3 regions of the Rossellomorea sp. NRS-1567 genome follow, and region 1 is predicted to be linked to each of the others. Evidence: riboswitches for the same ligand, from Rfam matches in the RefSeq annotation. Region 1 holds a riboswitch; each other region holds the start of a gene.
What was found. Region 1 has a riboswitch for cobalamin ahead of ACIFOD_RS02490 (ribonucleoside-diphosphate reductase subunit alpha). Riboswitches for the same ligand answer to the same signal wherever they lie in the genome.

Region 1 (8,081 bases):
GCACTTATCATCCCTTGAATAGCTTTCGTAAACATTTCTTCGTTCAGCATGCTTAAAGAATCCTCTAACGTCCTGATATTGGACCGGAACACTTTTTGGGCAATAACACCTTCAGAGTCCCCTTCATTGATTGTTTCATGAATATCTTCGATAGGGGTCACCAGGTCGGATGCAAGAGAAATCTTCATGGCCTGGTAGCCTTTAAAGCCCAATCGTTTACAGAATCGGAAGACTGTAGCATCTGCAACGTTCAATTCTTCTGCTACACCACTAATGGTAGAGTGGATAATTTTTTCTGGATTAGAAATAATAAAATCTGCAATCATCTTTTCTTTTTCACTGAATTGAGAGTAATGAGAACGGATACGAGGTAAACAATGCTGTACTTTTTCTTCTTTCATGCAGGGGAAACCTCCTCTAAGCGAAATCTTTATGAAAATAATTTTAACCTACTTCATGAAATAAAAAAATATTATTTCATAAAAATCCACCACGGAAAATTATTTTCATATTATAATAAATACGGTGGAAATATGATTACTCGAAGTGAAAGGATTGATAAATATATGACAAAACAACAAATAGGTGTTGCCGGTGTCGGAGTGATGGGGAAGAGTCTGGCTTTAAATTTCGAAAGCAGAGGCTACTCCGTTTCCATCTATGATGTGTCTGATGAAAAGGTAAGAGAAGTTCTTGAGGAGCATCCCGACAAGAAAATGGTGGGTACTCACGATGTAAAAGAGTTCGTGCAGTCATTAGAAACACCACGAAAAATATTGATTATGGTCCCAGCCGGTAATATTACCGATAAAGCGATTGAATCATTGCTTCCACATTTAGATCAGGGAGATATTCTGATTGATGGAGGAAACACATACTTTGAAGATACGATTCGCCGCAATAAGGAACTTGGTGAAAAAGGAATCAACTTCATCGGTGCAGGTGTTTCGGGCGGAGAAGAAGGTGCTTTATACGGTCCTGCTATCATGCCGAGCGGTCAGAAGGAAGCATACGATTTAGTCGAGCCTTTCCTGACAGCGATTGCGGCCAAGGTAAAAGGCGATGCGTGCAGTACATATATCGGTCCGGATGGATCAGGACATTATGTGAAAATGGTCCACAATGGGATTGAATACAGTGATATGCAGCTTATCTGTGAAGCGTATTATCTTATGAAAAATGTATTGGGTTTAAGCGCAACAGAGCTGCATGAGATATTCAAAGAATGGAACGCGGGGGAGCTTGACAGCTACCTGATTGAAATCACGGCGGATATTTTCACAAAGGTGGATGAAGAAACAGGAAAGCCCCTTGTTGACGTAATCCTGGATACAGCAGGGCAGAAAGGAACAGGGAAATGGACAAGTATTTCTGCACTGGAATTAGGTGTACCATTATCGATCATTACTGAATCTGTGTTTGCCCGTTTCATCTCTGCCATGAAGGAAGAAAGAGTGAAGGCAAGTAAAATCTTAAGAGGACCAAGAAATAAGGAGTTCTCCGGTAACAAAGAAGAGTTTATCGAAATGATTCGTAAAGCGCTATATCTAAGCAAGATTTGCTCATATGCACAGGGTTTCGCCCAGCTTCAATCTGCTTCGGACGAGTATAACTGGAACTTGAAGCCCGGCGAGATTTCCATGATCTTCAGAGGTGGATGCATCATTCGTGCAGGCTTCCTGGAAGATATCAAGAAAGCGTATGATCGTGAACCGGGATTAACGAATTTACTTCTTGATCCATATTTCAAGGAAATCGTTGAAAACTATCAGGAGGAAGCGAGAGAAGTGGTGGCTACAGCCATCAAATTAGGTATCCCTGTACCGGGTCTTGCGAGTGCTTTGGCCTATTATGACAGCTATCGCTCTGAGTCACTGCCTGCCAACCTTCTTCAAGCCCAACGTGATTATTTTGGAGCTCATACGTATCAGCGTGTGGATAAAGAAGGAACATTCCATACGGACTGGTTATCTAAATAAGAAGAAAGAAAGCCCTGTGGGAATCCCACAGGGCTTTTGATTAACGCATTATTCTTTGCTTGATGAGTCATCTTTCGTATGATGCTTATTTTTCTCGTCCCGCTGCTCTTTTTTTAAGTCATCGAGGGGAATTGGATCCACATTTTGCTCACTTTCATGCTGATCGAGAATGCCGTCATGATCTTTATTGATCTGCTCTGGATTGTCATTGGCTCTTTTCGTCATTATCTTTTCACCCTTCCTTACTGAGTCGTTGTTGTACCATACCCTTCGTGGGCAGAGAAAAACATCGGGGAATAGATTATAAGAAAGCCACCTACACAGATAGGTGGCTTTCTTTCATGGTGCATTAGATTTTTACATCAACTTTAGCATTTTTCTTTAAATCTTCTACATGCTGAACAAGTTTTTCTTGTTTTTTCTGTTGTTCTAATTGAGTCTTGATCTGAGGTTTCACTTCTTCAAATTTTGGTGCATCCTTTGATTCACCCTGACCTTGCTGACTTGCGTACTGATCGTAAAATTTCTTCATTTCATCTTCAGAGACTTCTTCTACTTTGATTTCTTTTTCAACGTAGTTAGTGTATTTGATGTTTTCGGCGATTTGCGTTTTTAACTCGTCCATCGTGAATCCGGCTTTCTTCATTGCGTCTTCAAACTTCTTTTCATCACCGTACTGCTTTTTAACTTCTTCCAGTTGTTTATTGATTTCATCCTCTGATGCTTTGTAGCCTTTTTCATCGGCCTGCTGCATAAGGAGTGTTTGTCCAACCAGGCTATCAATCGTTTGTTCTTTTATTTTCTTTGCTGCATCTTTACTTGTTGGGTCTTGCCCCATCTGTTGATACTGCATTTGTGATTGAGTCAATACGTTATTGAAATCTTCACCTTTTATTTTTTCGTCATTTACAATGGCAACGATCTTATCTTTTTCAACCTTCTGTTTATCCATTTTCTTTTGCATTTCTTCCATTTGCTTCGCTTGCTCTTCTTGAGCCTTTCCATCGCTTTTTTCTTCTGTTTTCGCTTTATCGTCAGCTTGTTTTTGGCTCTCCTCGTTCGAACCGCAAGCGGCTAGTCCAATCGCTAATAATGCTACTAGTAAAGTCGTTAATAATTTTTTCATAATAGACCCCTTTCAGAAGTAAGGTGTGATTTCCAAAAAAATCACTTAATGCGCATTTTAAAGGAAAAACCCGTAAAAAGAAAGTATTTAAGCTAAAAAGTATAGATTGTAATGAGGTTGAAATACAGTGAATTACTAATATGGTCCCTCTTTCACTAGAATGTATACGATTACATTCGACTATCAACTGCCGGGCAGAAATGAAAATGTAAGAAGGTTTTCACTTGGTAGCTAAAAAAAGAGGCTGTTTAAATCGAGTGCTTTCCTCCATTTAAACAGCCTATAAAAAATATTGGGGACCAAAGAATACTGTCAAACAACCTTCTATTTGAATTATAGAGAGTGGTAACATTTTCTTCAACTAACATGTAGGCAGGTGTCGGCTGACTAGTGTCCATTTGAAGGTAGTATTCAATCTTCTCCTATTCTTTTCATGGAAAATAATAGTTATAAGCATAATTCAAAGGAAGGATTATTCCTTCTGTTCAACTTGTTACAACTCTTGACTTTACGAGTGTAATAGAGTGATACTATTAAAAGATTTCAACGTCTAAACAAAATCAATAGTTTCACTTGTAAATTCATTTTTAATCGTTTATGATGATACAGAACACAACATTTAGTGTTCTTTTTGATGATTGTAACTATATATTGATTATAACCTGTGAATAGGGTGTCTGAATGGACTTAAAAGGGAATCCGGTGTGAATCCGGAACTGTCCCCGCAACTGTAAGTGCTGACGAAATAAGGAACTGCCACTGTCATATACGATGGGAAGGCCTTAGAGTAGAGTGAAGCACGAGTCAGGAGACCTGCCTTGTTTATCACGTGTTATCTTCTTCGGGAATTGGGAGGATAAAGCGAGGATTGGAATAGGCACTTTAGTCTATTCATATATCTTTCGTACATAAAGCCCATCCTTCTAGAAGGATGGGCTTTTTTTTGAATCCTTCCCACACTGTATAAATTGGGAGGAATGATGATGTCAATCGTATCACAGGATCAAAGGATTTCAGGGGACGCAAAAGCGATTCTTACAAATCTCCACAGTCGCTTTCCACAACTTCATTTTAAAGAATTCGATGAAAAGACTTTTAAGTATGCAGACGGTCAATCTGAATGGAGTAAAGAAAAGCTTTATCATTTCATGATACTTACGGCAGTCGAACGGATCTCTGCCCATGAACCTGATTGGACGTATGTGGCTGCAGAATTATATTTAATGAAACTTTATCGTACAATCGCCTATTCAAGGAGAGTGGAAGAAAGCGTGTTGTACAGTTCCTTTTATGAATTAATTCAAGACTTGACTGATAGGAAACTATATACACCCGCACTATTGGAATCATATAGCAAGGAAGAAATTGACTCTTTGGGGAGGGTCATGGATTCATCTAAAGACCATCTGTTTACGTACATAGGGATCGTCACACTATCAGAGAGGTATTTAACTAAGTCCCATGATGGTGAAATCCTTGAATTGCCTCAGGAGCGATTGCTAATCATCGCCATGACGCTCTTTATGAACGAACCCCGTGATATGCGACTGGCGCTTATTGAAGAAGCTTACTGGGCCCTGTCTAATTTGTATATGACGGTTGCAACCCCTACGTTTGCCAACGCCGGCAAAAGCCATGGTCAGTTATCGAGCTGTTTTATTGATACGGTAGCCGATGATTTAAGAAGTATTTATGACAGTAATACAGATGTTTCCACACTAAGTAAAAACGGTGGCGGCCTCGGTATCTATCTGGGGAAGGTCCGGAGCAGAGGTAGTAATATCAAAGGCTTCAAGGGAGTAAGTTCAGGTGTTATACCATGGATGAAGCAATTAAATAACACAGCCGTATCCGTTGATCAATTAGGTCAACGTCAAGGAGCGATCGCTGTATATTTGGATGTATGGCATAAGGATATTTTTCCTTTTCTTGATACCCGATTAAATAATGGAGATGAAAGGCAGCGTACTCATGACCTTTTCACTGGAGTAAGTGTACCGGATTTATTCATGGAACAAGTGGAGGATAGAGGGGATTGGTACTTATTTGATCCTCATGAAGTGAGGGTGGTCATGGGATATTCCCTGGAAGATTACTATGATGAGTGTGATGGAGAAGGTTCATTCAGGGATAAGTATTGGGAGTGTGTAGAATGTCACGATCTTTCCAGGGAAGTAGTTCCTGCGATTGAAATTTTCAAGCGGATCATGATTTCCCAGCTCGAAACGGGGACACCCTATATGTTTTACCGCGATACAGTCAATCGGCTAAATGCCAATGGGCATAAGGGAATGATTTACTGTAGTAATTTATGTACGGAAATCGCCCAGAATATGAGTGCGACCGTCATGGAAGAAGAGGTCATAAAGGACGGTAAAATCATTACCTATAAATCTCCGGGAGATTATGTCGTCTGTAATTTGGCATCTGTTTCTTTAGCCAAAACAATCATGGATGATGAGCTGGAAAGAGTCGTGTCCATAGGAGTGAGATTACTTGATAATGTCATAGATATTAATAAGCTTCCTGTCCTGCAAGCCCAACAGACAAACAGGCGCTATAGAGGGATTGGATTAGGAACCTTTGGATGGCATCACCTCCTTGCATTGAAAGGTTTGAAATGGGAGAGCGATGAAGCAGTTGATTATTGTGATTCCCTATACGAGGATGTTGCTTATTACACGATCAAAGCCAGTCATGAATTAGCGAAAGAAAAAGGCTCCTATCCCTATTACAGCGGGTCCGACTGGTCGACTGGAGAATATTTTTCAAAGAAAGGGTATTCCGGACCGAGGTGGGATGCACTCAGGGATGGTGTTTCCTCACAAGGAATCCGAAACGGATATTTAATGGCCGTTGCGCCCAATTCGTCCACTTCGATCATTGCCGGCTCTACAGCCAGTATAGATCCCTTATTCAGATTAGAGTACTCGGAAGAAAAGAAAGACTATAAGATTCCCGTTACAGCACCTGATTTATCACCTAAGACGACCTGGTATTACAAAACGGCTTATAACGTAGATCAGCACTGGAGTATTAAACAAAATGAGAAGAGACAGAGACATATAGATCAAGGAATATCGTTTAACTTGTATGTGAGGAATGATATCAAGGCGATCGAGTTACTATCTCTTCATTTAGATGCATGGAAGTCAGGATTGAAAACGACCTACTATGTGAGATCAACATCTGTTTCAAATTTTGAAGAATGTGAAAGCTGCCATAGCTAGCAGGGAGGAAGATGATAACGTGAATGGATTAAAGCAGCGAATCTTAATAGATTCTGAGGCACCAAATAAATCTACCGGAATTGTAAATGGACAAAGCTCGAATATATTAAACTGGGATGATGTCAGGTTCTCATGGGCCTATCCAAAGTATAAGAGAATGCTGGGGAATTTCTGGACGCCTTTTGAGATCAACATGGCAAAGGATATCAAGCAGTTCCCTACTCTTTCAACAAGGGAGCAGGAGTCCTTTTTGAAAATCATCGGCTTACTGGCTCTCCTTGATAGTGTGCAGACCGATTACGCCGGTAAAGTGGCAGACTATCTCACGGATTCCAGCCTGAATGCATTGATGATCATTTTGGCACAGCAAGAGGTCGTCCATAACCATTCGTACAGTTACGTGTTATCCAGCATCGTGTCCAAAAAGAAGCAGGATGAAGTGTTTGATTTCTGGAAGAACGATCCAATCTTGAAGAAGCGGAACGAATTTATAACGAATGGATATAAAGGATTTGTAGAATCCCCCACCATTGAGAATCTATTAAAGTCAATCATATATGATGTCATTCTGGAAGGATTGTTCTTTTACTCCGGTTTTGCCTTCTTCTATAATCTGGCCAGAAATCAAAAGATGGTGGCGACATCGACGATGATTAATTATATCAATCGGGATGAACAGCTGCATGTCGGCTTATTTGAAAAAATATATAAAGAAGTCCTTAACGAGAATCCTGATTATCAAACGGATGAGCTGCGTGAATTTGGACAAGATGCTTTCAAACAGGCAGCTCTCCTGGAAATAGAGTGGGGAAGAGATATCATCGGATCTCACGTTGAAGGGCTGCTAATGAGCGACCTTGAAGATTATATTAAATTCATGGCGAATAAAAGAGCCAAACAGCTGGGGTTTGAAGAACCATTTCAAGGATATAAGACCAACCCACTAAAATGGATCATTGCCTATCAGGAAGTGGATAGAGGGAAGACTGATTTCTTTGAACAGAAATCAAGGCAATATACGAAGACATCGGATGCTAATGGGTTTGATGAACTATAAAAACAAAGAAAGCGAGTCATCACGACTCGCTTTTCTTATTATTTCTTTTCAATAAATGGCCCGTAATCTCTTCTCTTATGCTGAACGGCGACCCATTTAACGGTTGTGAATTCTTCGAGGGCCCATTCTCCGTTAAAGCGGCCAAGGCCGGAATCCTTTTCTCCCCCGAATGGCATATGCGGCTCATCATTCACAGGTTCGTCATTAATATGAATCATCCCGGTCTTTACTTGGTGAGACAAATTCGTCGCTCTCTCTATGGAGGAAGAGTGTACTGCTCCACTTAGGCCATATGGATGTTCATTGGCCAAGCGGATCGCCTCATCGTCATCTTCAAACGGGATGATGGCTGCTACAGGTCCGAAGATTTCATTCTTTGCAATCGGCATTGAGTTGGTCACATGAGTCATTACTGTAGGATACAATAAGTTCTCATCAGCGTTGCCTCCTAATACCACTTCCGCTCCTTGTTCCTTGCTGATTTCAATATCCTTCAATATTCTGTTTACTTGATTTTGATCAATTAATGGCCCGATTTGGGTCGTTTTATCTGAAGGATCTCCTGTATTTAGTTCTTTTACACGAGATACAAAAGTTTTCACAAATTTATCGTACATCTCTTTATGAACCATGATCCGATTAATGGACATGCAAATTTGTCCTTGATGATAAAATTTTCCGAATAGGGC
Region 2 (7,090 bases), on a different contig from region 1:
TCGATAGCGCGGTGAAAAGTAATCGATTGACCCTTCGCATTTTGTACGATCTCCTTTAAAGCGTGGGAATCAAGCTTACCTTCATGTGATAATGCGCCAAAAACGATGCCCCGGCCCCCCATTTCAACTATGGTTCTAACTTGTTCGGCCATGGTATGCAATTCATCAGACTGATACGAGAAAGATTTACTATGTAATCGGATCATAATCTGAACAGGAATCGAAACAGTCCTTAATACTTTTTCTATCACATGAAAATCAGGAGTTAATCCTCCCTCATGTATGGCAGACACCAATTCAAGTCGATCTGCTCCGGATGCTTCTGCAACTTTGGCATCCTCCTCATTCAAGACTATGACTTCCAGTTTGCTCATGTTGAATTCTCCTAACGTGATGATGTTACGTTAACTTTATCACAATGTTGAAGATTGTAGAACTTGAGATAAAAAAGACAATGATTCCACATACAAATCACTGTCTTCTCCAATCTAATATCTTACTTTATTCAGACAATAAATCCGGATACACCGTTTTTGCTGTTAGCTCAACGGCTTCGCCAATACGCGGTCCCGGTCTTGACATAATATCTGAGTCCAAGAAATGGATCTGGTCATTTTTCACTGCATGTACATCTTTCCAGCTTTCCCGGGACTTGATTTCGGCTGTCGGCTCGTCGACATACCCCACTGTCGTTAAAATCATATTAGGATTCCGTTTAATGATTTCTTCTTCGCCTACTTTCACCCAGCCTTTTTGGTCTACGAAAATATTATCTACCCCGGCCGTTTCCAGTATTTCCTGCTGAAACGTTTCTGCTCCTGCTGTATAAATATCCGGGGAGGGACTGATTTCAAAATATACTTGTTCTTTTTCCTTTAGTGTACTTACTTTTTCTTTCACATCTGAAATCTGTTGCTTGATGCCGTCTACCAATTCGTTCCCCTTCTTCTCTACTCCCATTACCGTTGCAATTTGTTCAATATCCCCATAAACATCTTCAAAGGTTTGGGCAGATTGAATGACGAATACGTTTAATCCTGCCTCTTCAAGTTGCTTCACTCCGGCATCATCTCCAGTGGTATATGCAATGACAACTTCGGGCTTTAGTGCAATGACCTCTTCAGCATTGACCGTCATGGAATCCGACACTCTTTTAATCTCCTTCGCTTCTTCAGGATAGTTGTCGAATTCAGTTGCCCCGACTACCTTATCTCCTGCTCCTATGGCAAAGAGAATCTCTGTGTTACTCGGCTGTAAGGAAATAACGGTTTCCGGCACTTTCTCAAAGCTAATCTCTTCTCCCCTGTCATCTGTCACAGAATAAGACTCATTTTCAGGCTTGACTTCCTTTGTGGATGTTACTTCTTCCCCATTGCTGCACCCTGCGAAAACAACCAGGATGATTGATAATAGTAAACTATTTAACCATGACTTTTTCATATTTCATCTTCCCCGCTTCTCTATTTTTTTTCGCTATACGATTTACTCACAAAAGGAATTTCTTCAATCCCTTCACATTTATTCACATACACAGCCATCACAAACAGGACATTTGCCAGTAAATGAGCGTACTTAAATAAAATGTTCTCCACTTTCATCTCAGTACTGACTTTATGTAAGGCACGGACGGACTTTTTTGCTTCACTGCGACAGGTATGAAGCGTACATGCGGCTGTACAGCCTTGAGGAAGGACAAAGGTTTGGATAAGGTCCTCGACTTCCAACACATAACGATCGTACATTTGGCTCAATTTATTCAAGTCCTCTTCCATGATGGCCGTCATTCCCCGCACCGAGCCATTGAGATGGTACGCCATCTCAGCTAAATATAGTAAATCGTCGTGCACTTTCGGTAAGTGTTCCGTCAATGATGACGCGAGTCCGATTTTAGTCGACAGTGAATCGGTCCGGATCTCAAAATCTACGGTTGAAACAGACTCACGCATATAGGGATAACATAAGTAGCGGAAATCCTTTGCCATATGTAAGTTCCTCCTTTCTGAATGATGTTTGTGAAACACCTATCGTATCTTCCGGGAGGGCACATAAACACAAAAAAACCACCCAAGAATATTGGCCGGCAGTTGTCATCCATATGAAAAAGAGATGCTAAAAAGCCGCACCATACCCTTAACTTCCGAAGAGCATAATACGATGAAAAAAAGGCAGGTATCCTGGCTCGTGCGTCAGCCTACTCTAAGAACCTTCCCATCTGAATGATCAAATAGTGGTTTTCTTCTTATTTCGTCAGCACTTACAGTTGCGGAAACAGCTTCGGATTCACACCGAATTCCCTTTATGCTAAAGATCAGCACCTAATTTCTGCGTGGGTTTATTCACTTAAGGAACATTATACCACTTTATCCATTTCAAAGTTGATGAAGTTTTGCATAAAAAACAAACATGTTGACGTACAAGCTTGAATATCTTTTGAGTATGTGAAGAAATGATAAGGAGGAAAAACATGAAGCAATTCGTTGTTTTGATATTATGCGTATTCTTATTAAGTGCATGCGGCGACAAAGAACCTGCATCCTATGAATTATGTGGATACGGGGATATGATGGTGGTGAACAAGAAGGAATATGTGAAAGTCTCTGAGGAGAAGAAGCTGGTCCTTGATGAAGAGCTCGGGGCTATTAAAGAAAAGATTGATAGTGAATATCACCCTGTTAATGACTTCACGGCAAATACACTTAAAAAAGGAACACCCATCTATAGCGTGAAGGATCACAGCAACTACCTGATTGCTCAGACTGAGGATAATCGCTATATTTTATATGAGGAAATAAAATAAAAGGAGGGCTGTAAGCGAATGTTTACAGCCCTCCTTTATTTAGTTCGTAGAATTCAAGGAAATCAATCGATACAGAATCGTCGTTTTCTCATCCGTCCACTCCATCTTTTCAATCCTGCCGTAACCACTGGGATCACTGTGTTTCGTTTTTCTGACATCTATCGGAATATGCATAGGATAAAGGCGATATCCATCCTTTTGAAGCTCGAACAGATTCTCTTCTTTCCGCACTTCTTTTCCTTTTGTCACGATCATCGTGTTTAATTCCAAGCCCATGCCCATTTCGCTTGACCTCAATCCTTTTTTATTTAATCATACACCACTGTCTATTGATTTTTCATCCATGTGCATAGCATGGAGACGATTTGTTGATTCTTTCGTGGTGGAAAGTAGTGCGTAAACTCTTTAAAGTATCGGGACGACACAGATTTCTCCAACTCTTTCAGTCTTTTTTCTAATCTATATGCATGCTCCACGGAAACGTTCTGATCCTTTTCACCGTGAATGATCAATACGGGAGCTTCAAGGTTGTCCAATTCGTATAGTGGGGTACGCCATTCGTATCGTTCCGGAACTTTATTGGGACTTCCCCCTATGACTCTTTTCATCATTCTCCTGAGATCCTTCCGTTCGTCATATGTTAAAAACATATCTGAAACGCCTCCCCATGTAACAACCGAGGTGACGTCCCTCTGCTCTATGCCTGTCAGAAGTGCCATGACCCCTCCACGGGAAAAGCCAAACACATGGATCCGGTTATGGACCACTCTGTGATAGTCTTTAAGCAATTCAACACCCGAAATGGCGTCTTCACGATCATCCCCCGCAAAATCTTCATTTCCCTCTCCACCAAGGTTTCCTCGGTAATAAGGAGCAAATACAATGAATCCGTGAGAAGCAAATTGAGCGATTCTCGCCGGGCGGACCATGCCGACGCCTTTGATCCCACCTCTTAAATAGAGAAAACCCTCATACTTCCCACCTCCAGCAGGTTCAGCCAATAAGCCCTTTACCCGTAGACCGGAGGATAGATAGGTAATTTCATATAGTTCCACATGAGGATTAGGTGAAGGAAACAAGGTTTTCTTCACAATCGTTCCGTTTTTCATATTCTCTTCCTTTCAAAACGTGCATTGGGTATTCACACATTTTTTATACTTCACATAGGATATTTTAGCAAATCTCATCATCAGCAGACGATTCAAGACCCTGCCTTTATGACCATCCTACCCTTTTAATATGGAAAGATAAACAAGGCAAAGAGAGATGCACTCATCCCCATTCTATCGTTAAACGAGTTTCATAAAGCTTAAAGGAGGAATATTGAATGAAAAAATGGCTTCGTAGTGGCTTTGCCGTGTTGCTCATAGGTATGTTGGCAATCGGATTGACAGCATGTGGAGAAAAAGAAGAAATCGTACAGAAAGTTCGTGTAGCAGAAGTGACCCGCTCGATTTTCTATGCTCCTGAATATGTCGCAATCGAAAAAGGATTCTTCAAAGAAGAGGGGCTGGACATTGAACTGACCACTACCTGGGGTGGAGATAAGACCATGACCACCTTGCTATCGGGCGGCGCAGATATCGCCCTGGTCGGTTCAGAAACCTCCATCTACGTCCATGCACAAGGTTCGGATGATCCGGTCATTAACTTTGCTCAATTAACCCAGACCGATGGAACATTTCTTGTTTCCCGTGAAAAAGTAGAGAACTTTGAATGGGATCAGCTAAAGGGCACCACCTTCCTTGGTCAGCGTAAAGGCGGTATGCCGCAAATGGTTGGGGAATTTGTCCTGAAGCAGAATGGCATCGACCCGCAAAGCGATTTAAACCTGATCCAAAACATTGATTTCGCGAATATCGCGAGTGCCTTTGCATCCGGTACAGGAGATTACGTTCAGCTATTCGAACCAACGGCATCCATTTTTGAACAGGAAGGAAAAGGGCATATCGTGGCTTCCTTTGGAACAGAATCCGGTCACGTTCCCTATACAACGTTCATGTCCAAAGACAGCTACATGAAAGAAAACAAAGAAACCGTAGAGAAATTTACGGAAGCTCTGTACAAAGCTCAAGCATGGGTGGCGGAAAACAGTGCAGCAGACATTGCGAAAGTGATCGAGCCCTATTTTGAAGACACAGAGCTTTCATTAATTGAAACGGTTGTTGATCGCTACAAATCACAAGGGTCCTTCGCCACAGATCCAATCCTTGACGAAGAAGAGTGGAACAATCTCCAAAACATTATGGATGAAGCAGGAGAGCTACCACAGTCCGTTGATCATGAAACGTTAGTGAACACGTCAATCGCTGAAAAAGCAGCAAAGTAGAACATCCGGGGCTGACTTCACATGTCAGCCCTTCCCTTATAGAAAAAAACGAAAATGGAGGCTAAAATACAGTGAACTTTCTATCTTTAGAATCGATCCACCACACCTACTTTTCACCCAAAACGGCCACCCATGCCCTCTCAGACATTACGCTTGCGGTAAAAGAAGGGGAGTTTGTCTCGTTTATCGGTCCGAGTGGATGCGGGAAAACCACGTTACTCTCCATTATTGCAGGACTCATCCGGCCGACAGAAGGAACGATTCTTTTAAACCAACAACCCATTCGAAAAATGAAAGAGAAACTGGGATACATGCTTCAGCAGGACTATCTGTTTCCGTGGAAGACCATCGAAGAAAATATTTTTCTAGGTTTGACCATTATGGGGACCCTGACAGAAGAAAAGAGGAATGAAGCACGTGCTTTGTTGGCTGAAATGGGGTTAGAAGGTGTAGAAACATCTTATCCAAGGGAACTATCGGGAGGAATGCGTCAAAGAGTGGCGCTGATTCGAACTCTCATCACAGAACCTCAATTACTTCTACTGGATGAACCATTCTCAGCACTCGATTATCAAACCAAATTAAAGCTAGAGGATCTGGTGTATTCCACATTAAAGTCTTTCGGCAAAACCGCTATTCTTGTGACCCATGATATTGGCGAAGCCATCTCCATGAGTGACCGCATCATTCTATTCGGGTCGAAACCAGGGTATATACACACGATATTCGAGGTCCCGCCCCCGTTAAAAGAGTTAATGCCCTTTGAAGTGAGGAATCACCAGGAATACCCGGGATTTTTCCAAACCATATGGAAGGAGCTTGAAAAACTTGAATCACGAATCGATTAAACAAAAACACCAGGAATACATCCAATCAATTAAAAAAGAACAACGATGGGTTTGGTTTTATCAGGCTCTTATTTTCTTTGTGTTCTTTACTCTGTGGGAAATCGCGAGCCGGAACAGTTGGATAGATCCCCTCATTTTCAGCTCACCCTCAAAAATCTGGAAGCTGTTTCTCGTAAAACTTGGAGACGGAAGCCTTCTGGCCAATCTTTCTGTCACACTCGGTGAAACCATCATCGGATTCATTCTCGGCACCTTACTTGGAACCCTTTTAGCCGCTTTATTATGGTGGTCACCATTTCTTTCTAAAGTATTGGACCCTTATCTTGTGATCCTGAATGCCATGCCGAAAGTAGCCCTCGGTCCGATATTGATTGTAGGGTTGGGACCCGGCTTCACATCGATCATCGCCATGGGTACCGTCATTTCCGTCATCATCACCACGATTGTTGTGTATACTTCCTTCAGGGAAGTGGACCCGAATTATTTAAAGGTGATGCAGACCTTCGGAGCAAGAAGGGGGCAAATGTTCAAAGAAGTCATTCTCCCTGCCTCTTTCCCTACCATCATCTCGACACTGAAAGTCAACGTGGGCTTATCATGGGTCGGGGTCATCGTAGGAGAATTCCTTGTTTCCGCCAAAGGGCTTGGGTATATGATCATTTATGGTTTCCAGGTCTTTAACTTTACCCTTGTCCTGCTATCCCTGCTTGTCATTGCCGTATTCGCTACCATTATGTATAAGCTGGTTGAACAACTCGAAAAGAAGTTGATCAAATCTTAAGGTTGAGATCCCTTATTCTTTTGAGAGCCAAGTCCACCACTTGATCTTTCATGATAAAACTAAAGGAAAGATCGTCATGAATGTTGGAGAAATCCCCATTCCAAAGGACGGCTCCTTCTGTTTCCAGATAATCTTCCTTGCTTATGATCTCCTCAGCGTTAGCAAAGAAAATCGTTTTGATAAATGGTGAGTGATCATATACCTTATATTCTCCAATGCATAACGGCTCCTTGATCACTCCCCCTGTCTCTTCAAACGTTTCACGTACCGCAGCTTCCTCAAGGGTTTCTCCTTTTTCCCGCTTCCCACCAGGAAACTCCAGACCTCTTTTTTTA
Region 3 (7,837 bases), on a different contig from region 1:
GGGTTCTGTCAATCAACCAATCTCTTCAGAATCATTCGATAAACTATATACAAAAGTATTAGATTACTTAAAAGAAAAAGAAGAAGTATTTTCATTCAAAGGGTTCGCAGGTGCTGACCCAAAACATAGACTACCGATTCAAGTGATCAACGAATTCGCTTGGCATAATCTTTTCGCTCATCAATTATTCATTCGCCCTTCTGAAGAAGAGTTAAAGGGTCATCAATCCGAATTCACCGTCGTTTCTGCCCCGAACTTCAAGGCAGATCCAGCAGAAGATGGAACTCACTCTGAAACATTTATCATTGTATCATTTGAAAGAAGAATTGTCTTAATTGGCGGAACTGAGTATGCAGGAGAAATGAAGAAATCGATCTTCTCTGTCATGAACTATGTGCTTCCAGAATCCGATATCCTTTCCATGCACTGTTCTTCAAATGTCGGACGCGAAGGAGATGTGGCATTGTTCTTCGGTTTATCCGGTACAGGAAAAACGACATTGTCCGCAGATCCGAACCGTCGTCTAATCGGCGATGATGAGCACGGATGGTCCCCGAACGGTGTATTCAATATTGAAGGCGGCTGTTACGCTAAGTGTATTGGTCTGACACGTGAAAAGGAGCCACAGATCTTTGATGCGATCCGTTTCGGTTCTGTCCTTGAAAATGTGGTTCTCGATGACAATTCCCGCATCGCTGATTATGAGGATAACACATTAACAGAAAATACTCGTGCTGCGTACCCTCTTCAAGCGATGGAAAACATCGTTGAACCAAGTGTTGCAGGACATCCAAATACCATTGTATTCTTAACCGCAGATGCATTCGGGGTATTGCCTCCAATCAGCAAACTGACGAAAGAACAAGCAATGTACCACTTCTTGAGCGGCTATACATCGAAGCTTGCAGGTACTGAGCGCGGAATCACTTCACCACAGGCCACATTCTCGACGTGCTTTGGCTCACCATTCCTGCCACTCCCTGCCACTCGTTATGCCGAGATGCTTGGGAAGAAAATCGATGAGCACAATGCACAAGTATTCTTAGTGAACACTGGTTGGACCGGTGGAGAATACGGTGTTGGTAACCGCATGAAATTATCGTACACTCGTGCTATGATTCAAGCAGCTCTTGAAGGGGAACTGACTCACGTTGAAACAGAAACGGACGACATCTTTGGTCTGAACATCCCTGTTCACGTTCCTGGTGTTCCTGACGAAGTGCTTCAACCAAAGAGAACCTGGTCCAATGAAGCAGCCTATGAAGTGAAGGCAAAAGAACTTGCCCACAAATTCAACGAAAACTTCAAGAAATTCTCAAACGTACCATCTGAAATCGAACTTAAAGGCGGCCCAGCCGTTAAATAGTCTATATAACAAAGGTCCGTCCCTCGAATCGAGGGACGGACCTTTGACATTATAAAGGGGTTATAGCCCTTTCTTTCGCCCGGTGATTCTGTTAAATAAGAATACAACAATGGCAATAACAAGTAATACATGGATGATGGCCCCTCCGATTTTAAAAATCAATCCAAGTAACCAAAGGACTAAAAGAATTCCAATAATGGTCCAAAGCATAAGTTTCCCTCCTAATAACTGTGTTTGATGCTAAGATTCCCTATTTTAATGAATTTAAAACCACGCATGGTATTTCACAAAAAAAAGTGTAGCTATTCATAATTTCTGTTAGTCCCACTGAATTTATACAAGTTACATCACTTGTACCATCTATTATTGAAATTCCTCTAAAAATAATACTTTACTAAATATTTCTAATTTTGGTATGATAATGATTATTTACAGGAGGGGAACATGATGATCAGACAGCTTACAGAACAGGATCATGATATTTGCCAGCAACTCATTCATCAGCAGCCGGCTGAGAATTTGTTTATTATCGGGGACATCGAAGCCTTCGGGTATGAACAGGAATTCCAGAAAATCTGGGGCGACTTTGACGCGGAAGGAAATTTGAGGGGAATCCTCCTTAAGTACAGAGAAAACTTCATCCCTTTTTCCATGGGTGAATTTGATGCAGAAGGGTTTGCCGGAATCATCAATGGGACCGAAGACTACAGCATCGTTTCTGGTTTAAAAAGGATTGTGAAACAAGTCGAACCCTTTTTATCCAGAGAAATTAAATCCAAAAGACATATGTACTATGCGAAATGTGACAACACGGAAGCAATGGATCGACAAGACCTGCCTCATGTAAAACAGGCTACCCTCACTGATTTACCTAAACTTGTGGACCTGTTGAACAGCATCCCTGAATTCAGTGGTGGCGATTTTTCTGTAGAAAAGAGAAAACATAGCATGGAAGCAGGAGTGTCGAGAAGCTATTACGTAGAGGAAGACGGAAAATTTGTTTCTTCTTCTTCCACAACCGCGGAAAACAGTATGTCTGCGATGATTGTCGCTGTCTGCACACACCCTGAGTATAAGAAAAAAGGATATGCGACCGAGTGCATGACGAAGCTTTGTCGTGATGTTTTAGAAGAAGGAAAAGAGTTATGCCTTTTCTATGATAATCCTGAAGCAGGAAAAATTTATAAGCGAATCGGATTCAAGGATATTGGCTATTGGTCTATGTATAAATTTTAGTCATAAAAAAGTTGACTCCCAACAAAGAGTCAACTTTTTTCATTATGCTGCTACTTTCCGATTCCCAATCAATCTGGCTTGAACCAGTCGTTGTCTTACAGTGATTCCAATCCAGCTTGCAAGGAATGCTTTGATCAGTCCAACTACGATAAATGGATATACTCCTGCTGCCATTGCCTGATTCCAGCTAAGTTCGGCTACAAATTTAAGTTGAATGGTACCCAGGATCAACGTAATGATCATTCCGACTGTATTGGCAATCATCGCCATTGGAATGGTAAATTTGGTTTTTTCAAGAATGTAGCCTGTAAAGAAAGCCGCTACGATAAAGCCGAAGATATAGCCTCCCGTAGGACCGACCAGAACCTGTACCCCTCCACTGAAGCCCGCAAATACAGGAACACCGACTGCTCCAAGGGCTGCATAGCATACCATGGCGAACGCTCCATATCGGCTTCCGAGAATCGTCGCTGTAATTCCTACTGCTAATGTTTGGCCGCTGATTGGTACGAGTGGCAGTGGAATCTCGATTTGAGCGAAAATCCCCGTAATCGCAGCAAAGATGGCACAGTGAATGATCACCCTTAGTTTTTCTCCGTTCACTTTCAAATCCCCCTTGTGTATGTAAACTATGTATAATATTAAGTTAACACAATTAAAAGGATTTTGGGAAGCTTATTTTTTCTCCCTGCCTTTAACTGGGAGCATAGACATTACATATCTTTTCTTTTGCCTGCCATTCTATAGCGGTTTTTAATGAGACCCTGCCGTGGGGGAACTCATCAATTCCCTTATTGCTCACCAAATATAGGATGGTGCGATTTGGATGACGTTCATTAAATACCTGAATGATCCTTCCAATGGTTATGTATGGCATTTTCTTTTTCTCCTTATGAGCAGGACGCAATTCTTTTCAACTGCGTCCTGCGTTTTGAAAAAAGGGATCATGGGAACGTAATCAGCTACACTCGATCATATTTCTTTTCGTTTCCCGTCTATTATCTTTCCTTTTTAAGCAGCATTTCTTCACGCACCTGTTCCGCAGCTTCCACCATGGTTTTAAGCGCTAAGACCGTCTCATCGATCCCACGGGTTTTCAAACCACAATCCGGGTTGACCCAGAATAATTGGGGATCCAGCACTTCGAGAGCCCGATGTATATTACGGATTAACTCTTCATGCTTCGGCACACGTGGACTGTGAATGTCATATACCCCCAGGCCAATCCCTTTGTCATACGTATTGTCTTCAAAAACAGTGATTAATTCCCCATGACTTCTTGAGGTTTCAATCGAAATGACGTCAGCATCCAGATCACTGATGGCCTCAATAATATCTTCAAAATCTGAATAGCACATATGTGTATGGACCTGGGTTTGGTTCTGTACAGAAGAAGTGGCCAATTTGAAAGCATAAACGGCAGCCTTAAGATATTCCTCCCAATTTTCACTCTTTAAAGGCAGTCCTTCCCTAAGTGCCGGCTCATCGACTTGTATCATGCGAATCCCATTGGCTTCTAGTTCCTCTATCTCCTTTTGAAGAGACAGTGCGATTTGATTAGCCACTTCATACCGGGATACATCATTCCGAACAAATGACCAATTCAGAATCGTGATAGGACCCGTTAACATCCCTTTAACCGGTTTATCGGTTAATGATTGAGCATATACGGTTTCTTTGACGGTCATAGGTTCTTTAAAATTCACATCCCCATATATGAGTGGTGGTTTCACACATCTGGAACCGTATGATTGTACCCACCCATACTTCGTAAATTGAAAACCTTCTAATTTTTCACCAAAAAATTCAACCATATCCGTCCGTTCGAATTCACCATGTACCAGCACATCAAGGCCTATTTGTTCCTGAATTTCAATCCACCGTTTTATTTCTGCATGAATATATTGCTGATACTCCCCTTCAGAAAGTTCTCCCTTTCTCCATTTCAACCTTTGCCTTCTTACTTCCTGTGTTTGAGGAAAACTGCCGATTGTAGTGGTAGGTAGAACAGGTAATGAAAAGTACTTGGCCTGTTCCAGTTTACGAACGTGAAAAGGATCCTTTCTCCCGACATTATGGGGATGCAATCCTTTAACCTCTTCCTGCACCTCCCTATTATTACGCAGCGGTGATTCGTTTAAATTCTTAATCGCCTTTTCACTTTGAGCGATATCATCCTCTATTGTCTCGGCTCCCTTACGAATCCCCTTTGTTAAAATAGTGATTTCATGTAATTTCTCATCAGCAAATGATAGAGCGTCAATGAGAGGTGTACCAAGTGCTTCTTCATTCTGCAAGGTTACAGGTACATGTAGTAAACTGCATGATGGTTGTATGATCAAGCGATCACTCGGCACATACCCTGCAATGAACGATAGAAGCGAATGGGTATCGGCAAGATTACTTCTCCAAATATTCCTGCCATCAAGAATGCCGGCAGCCAGGAATTTCCCCTTAGGAAAGCCAAATCTTTTCAGCGCCGCCAAATTCTCACCACGATCATGCACAAAATCTATCCCTATACCATCTACCGGGAGTGCTAACACCCGCTGGTACCTTTCCAAACTATCATAATAGGTTTGAAGGATGATCTTTAAGCCCGGGCAGGATTCTTTAAGGGTTTGATAGACCTCTTTGAATTGATCCATCTCTTCATCCCCGATAGAGGTGCACAATATCGGTTCATCCATTTGTACCCACTCTACACCCTCTTCCTTTAATTCACGCAATACTTCTGCATAAAGAGGGACAAATCGATCAACAAGGGTTATATAATCCCCGGTTTCATATCCTTTAGACAACTTCACAAAAGTGAGTGGACCTAAGATAACCGGCTTCCCTTTTATCCCTGCTTTTTCTTTTGCCTCTCTATAAAAATGCAGAGGACGATTTTCTACCAACCGGGGTTCGATCCCATCAAGTTCAGGCACGAGATAGTGATAGTTGGTGTTAAACCATTTTGTCATTTCCAGTGCCACCGCGTCCTTCGCGCCTCTGGCCATTTCGAAATACGTTTCAAGAGAAACCTTACCCCCACTATAATGAAACCTCTCGGGAACCAAACCGAACATGACGGCTGTATCAAGCACATGATCATATAAGCTGAAATCTCCAACCGGAACCAGATCAATCCCCTGGTCCAATTGCTTCTTCAAATGGTTGACTCGTATTTCCTCCATTTTTTCTAAGAAGGTATCCTTTTCAATCTTCCCTGCCCAAAATTGTTCCAGCGTCTTTTTCCATTCACGCTTTTCACCGATCCTTGGATATCCTAAATTCGAACTGATCACATTACTCATTCAATCCTCACTCCTTATCTTGATATGATTGTCATCAACAAAAAAATCTCCCTTTCAAATGAAAGAGAGATTCATACGTATCACTAACTGGAGTTGAGACAAACTAGTATTCTCAACACGTATTCCTCACCCCTCTCTATATCCACGTAGAGCATAAGCGCATACAACAGGCAGGTCTCCTGACTTAGGTTCACAGCTTCTTATCCCTTCCCATTTCAATAGAAATAGTGGTTGAATGATAAGTCGCTCCCCATCACAGTGGCGGGACCGTGCCGGATTTTCACCGGTCTTCCCTTTTAGCTGAGCATGACTCAGCACCTATTGCATTTGACTATTTAATTTTTCTTTCATAAAAACGAAAAACCCTCTCTGACTACTATAGAGAGGGTTTCATGTTTATTAGAATCCTCTCTTATTTTCCAAAGCCATTTGCTTTGCAGGAATTAGCACCTTTTCAACACATAGGTTGAATGGTTGCCGGGTTTCACAGGGCCAGTCCCTCCACCTCTCTCAATAAGAGTTACACATATATATTCATTTAATATTCCGAAATTTGTAATAATCGTAGCACGGTACATATAAGCTGTCAAAAGAAATTTAATCAATAACTTACACGTTTCTAATAATAGGTACTTTCTACATAATGACATTTGATACAAGATCTTGTTACATCCGTTTCATAGAAGACATGCCTGCAGTTTTCCTGAATGCTCTTCACTTCTTTTTCGAGTTGGATGACTCTCTGATTGAGCTTTACGATATCATTCTTCAATTTGAGTACATGACAAAGAGGTTCATCGATAGATGTTTGATCCATTTTCCACAAACTCCTTCGATTTTTCTTTCAATCCTTTTTCTATTTCCTTATGAGCATCATCAATGCTATTCTCCTTCATTCCCCTTATATCATGTGATATTCTCATTGAACAAAATTTCGGTCCACACATTGAACAAAAATGGGCCGTTTTTGCCCCTTCTGCAGGAAGTGTTTCATCATGATACTCCCTTGCACGTTCCGGGTCCAGGGATAAATTAAATTGGTCATTCCATCTAAATTCAAATCGAGCCTTAGAAACGGCATTATCCCTTACTTGTGCCCCTGGATGCCCTTTCGCCAAATCCGCTGCATGTGCTGCGATTTTATAAGCAATGACACCCTCTCGCACATCATCTTTATTCGGTAATCCCAGATGCTCTTTCGGTGTTACATAGCACAGCATAGCTGTTCCAAACCAACCGATCATGGCAGCCCCTATGGCGGAAGTAATGTGATCATACCCCGGTGCAATATCTGTCGTTAATGGCCCCAGGGTATAAAAAGGAGCTTCATGACATATTTCCATTTGCTTATCCACATTCTCTTTAATCATATGCATCGGTACATGACCAGGGCCTTCAATCATCACCTGTACATCATGCTTCCAAGCAATTTTGGTTAGCTCGCCTAATGTTTCAAGCTCGGCAAACTGTGCTTCATCATTCGCATCAGCGATTGATCCGGGCCTTAAACCATCTCCTAAGGAAACGGAGATATCATAGGCTTTTAAAATCTTACATATATCTTCAAAATGTGAATAAAGAAAGTTCTCTTTATGATGGGCAAGACACCATTGTGCCATGATTGAACCTCCACGGGAAACAATGCCTGTTGTACGCTCAGCCGTCAGCTGAATATACCGCAATAATACACCTGCATGAATGGTGAAATAGTCAACTCCCTGCTCCGCCTGTTCGATCAATGTATCCCTGTACACATCCCAAGTAAGATTCTCAGCAATTCCGTTTACTTTTTCAAGTGCTTGATAGATCGGGACCGTACCGACAGGGACAGGGGAGTTTCGAATGACCCACTCCCTTGTTGTATGAATGTTTTTACCTGTTGATAAGTCCATTATGGTATCGGCACCCCAACGAGTTGCCCACGTCATTTTCTCCA

Region 2: it holds a riboswitch for cobalamin, as region 1 does, so the genes downstream of both, ACIFOD_RS07165 (hypothetical protein) here and ACIFOD_RS02490 (ribonucleoside-diphosphate reductase subunit alpha) in region 1, are expected to answer to the same signal.
Region 3: it holds a riboswitch for cobalamin, as region 1 does, so the genes downstream of both, metE (5-methyltetrahydropteroyltriglutamate--homocysteine S-methyltransferase) here and ACIFOD_RS02490 (ribonucleoside-diphosphate reductase subunit alpha) in region 1, are expected to answer to the same signal.

What each region holds. Positions count from the first base shown of each region.
Region 1 is NZ_JBITPL010000002.1:164,943-173,023, reverse strand. Features, by position in the region: gene ACIFOD_RS02510 (MurR/RpiR family transcriptional regulator) at 1-401, opposite strand, end outside; gene gndA (NADP-dependent phosphogluconate dehydrogenase) at 567-1,979, shown strand; gene ACIFOD_RS02500 (hypothetical protein) at 2,028-2,204, opposite strand; gene ACIFOD_RS02495 (SurA N-terminal domain-containing protein) at 2,329-3,105, opposite strand; cobalamin riboswitch at 3,760-3,940, shown strand; gene ACIFOD_RS02490 (ribonucleoside-diphosphate reductase subunit alpha) at 4,089-6,335, shown strand; gene ACIFOD_RS02485 (ribonucleotide-diphosphate reductase subunit beta) at 6,355-7,392, shown strand; gene ACIFOD_RS02480 (aldehyde dehydrogenase family protein) at 7,431-8,081, opposite strand, start outside.
Region 2 is NZ_JBITPL010000011.1:29,584-36,673, reverse strand. Features, by position in the region: gene ACIFOD_RS07175 (copper homeostasis protein CutC) at 1-374, opposite strand, end outside; gene ACIFOD_RS07170 (ABC transporter substrate-binding protein) at 502-1,440, opposite strand; gene ACIFOD_RS07165 (hypothetical protein) at 1,461-1,982, opposite strand; cobalamin riboswitch at 2,148-2,334, opposite strand; gene ACIFOD_RS07160 (hypothetical protein) at 2,465-2,797, shown strand; gene ACIFOD_RS07155 (DUF2584 domain-containing protein) at 2,837-3,079, opposite strand; gene ACIFOD_RS07150 (alpha/beta hydrolase family protein) at 3,124-3,906, opposite strand; gene ACIFOD_RS07145 (ABC transporter substrate-binding protein) at 4,125-5,126, shown strand; gene ACIFOD_RS07140 (ABC transporter ATP-binding protein) at 5,198-5,974, shown strand; gene ACIFOD_RS07135 (ABC transporter permease) at 5,955-6,755, shown strand; gene ytkD (RNA deprotection pyrophosphohydrolase) at 6,745-7,090, opposite strand, start outside.
Region 3 is NZ_JBITPL010000011.1:37,957-45,793, reverse strand. Features, by position in the region: gene pckA (phosphoenolpyruvate carboxykinase (ATP)) at 1-1,366, shown strand, start outside; gene ACIFOD_RS07210 (lmo0937 family membrane protein) at 1,427-1,576, opposite strand; gene ACIFOD_RS07205 (GNAT family N-acetyltransferase) at 1,814-2,602, shown strand; gene ACIFOD_RS07200 (biotin transporter BioY) at 2,645-3,211, opposite strand; gene ACIFOD_RS07195 (hypothetical protein) at 3,297-3,479, opposite strand; gene metE (5-methyltetrahydropteroyltriglutamate--homocysteine S-methyltransferase) at 3,601-5,901, opposite strand; cobalamin riboswitch at 6,054-6,238, opposite strand; SAM riboswitch class I at 6,311-6,421, opposite strand; gene ACIFOD_RS07185 (hypothetical protein) at 6,521-6,718, opposite strand; gene thiC (phosphomethylpyrimidine synthase ThiC) at 6,696-7,837, opposite strand, start outside.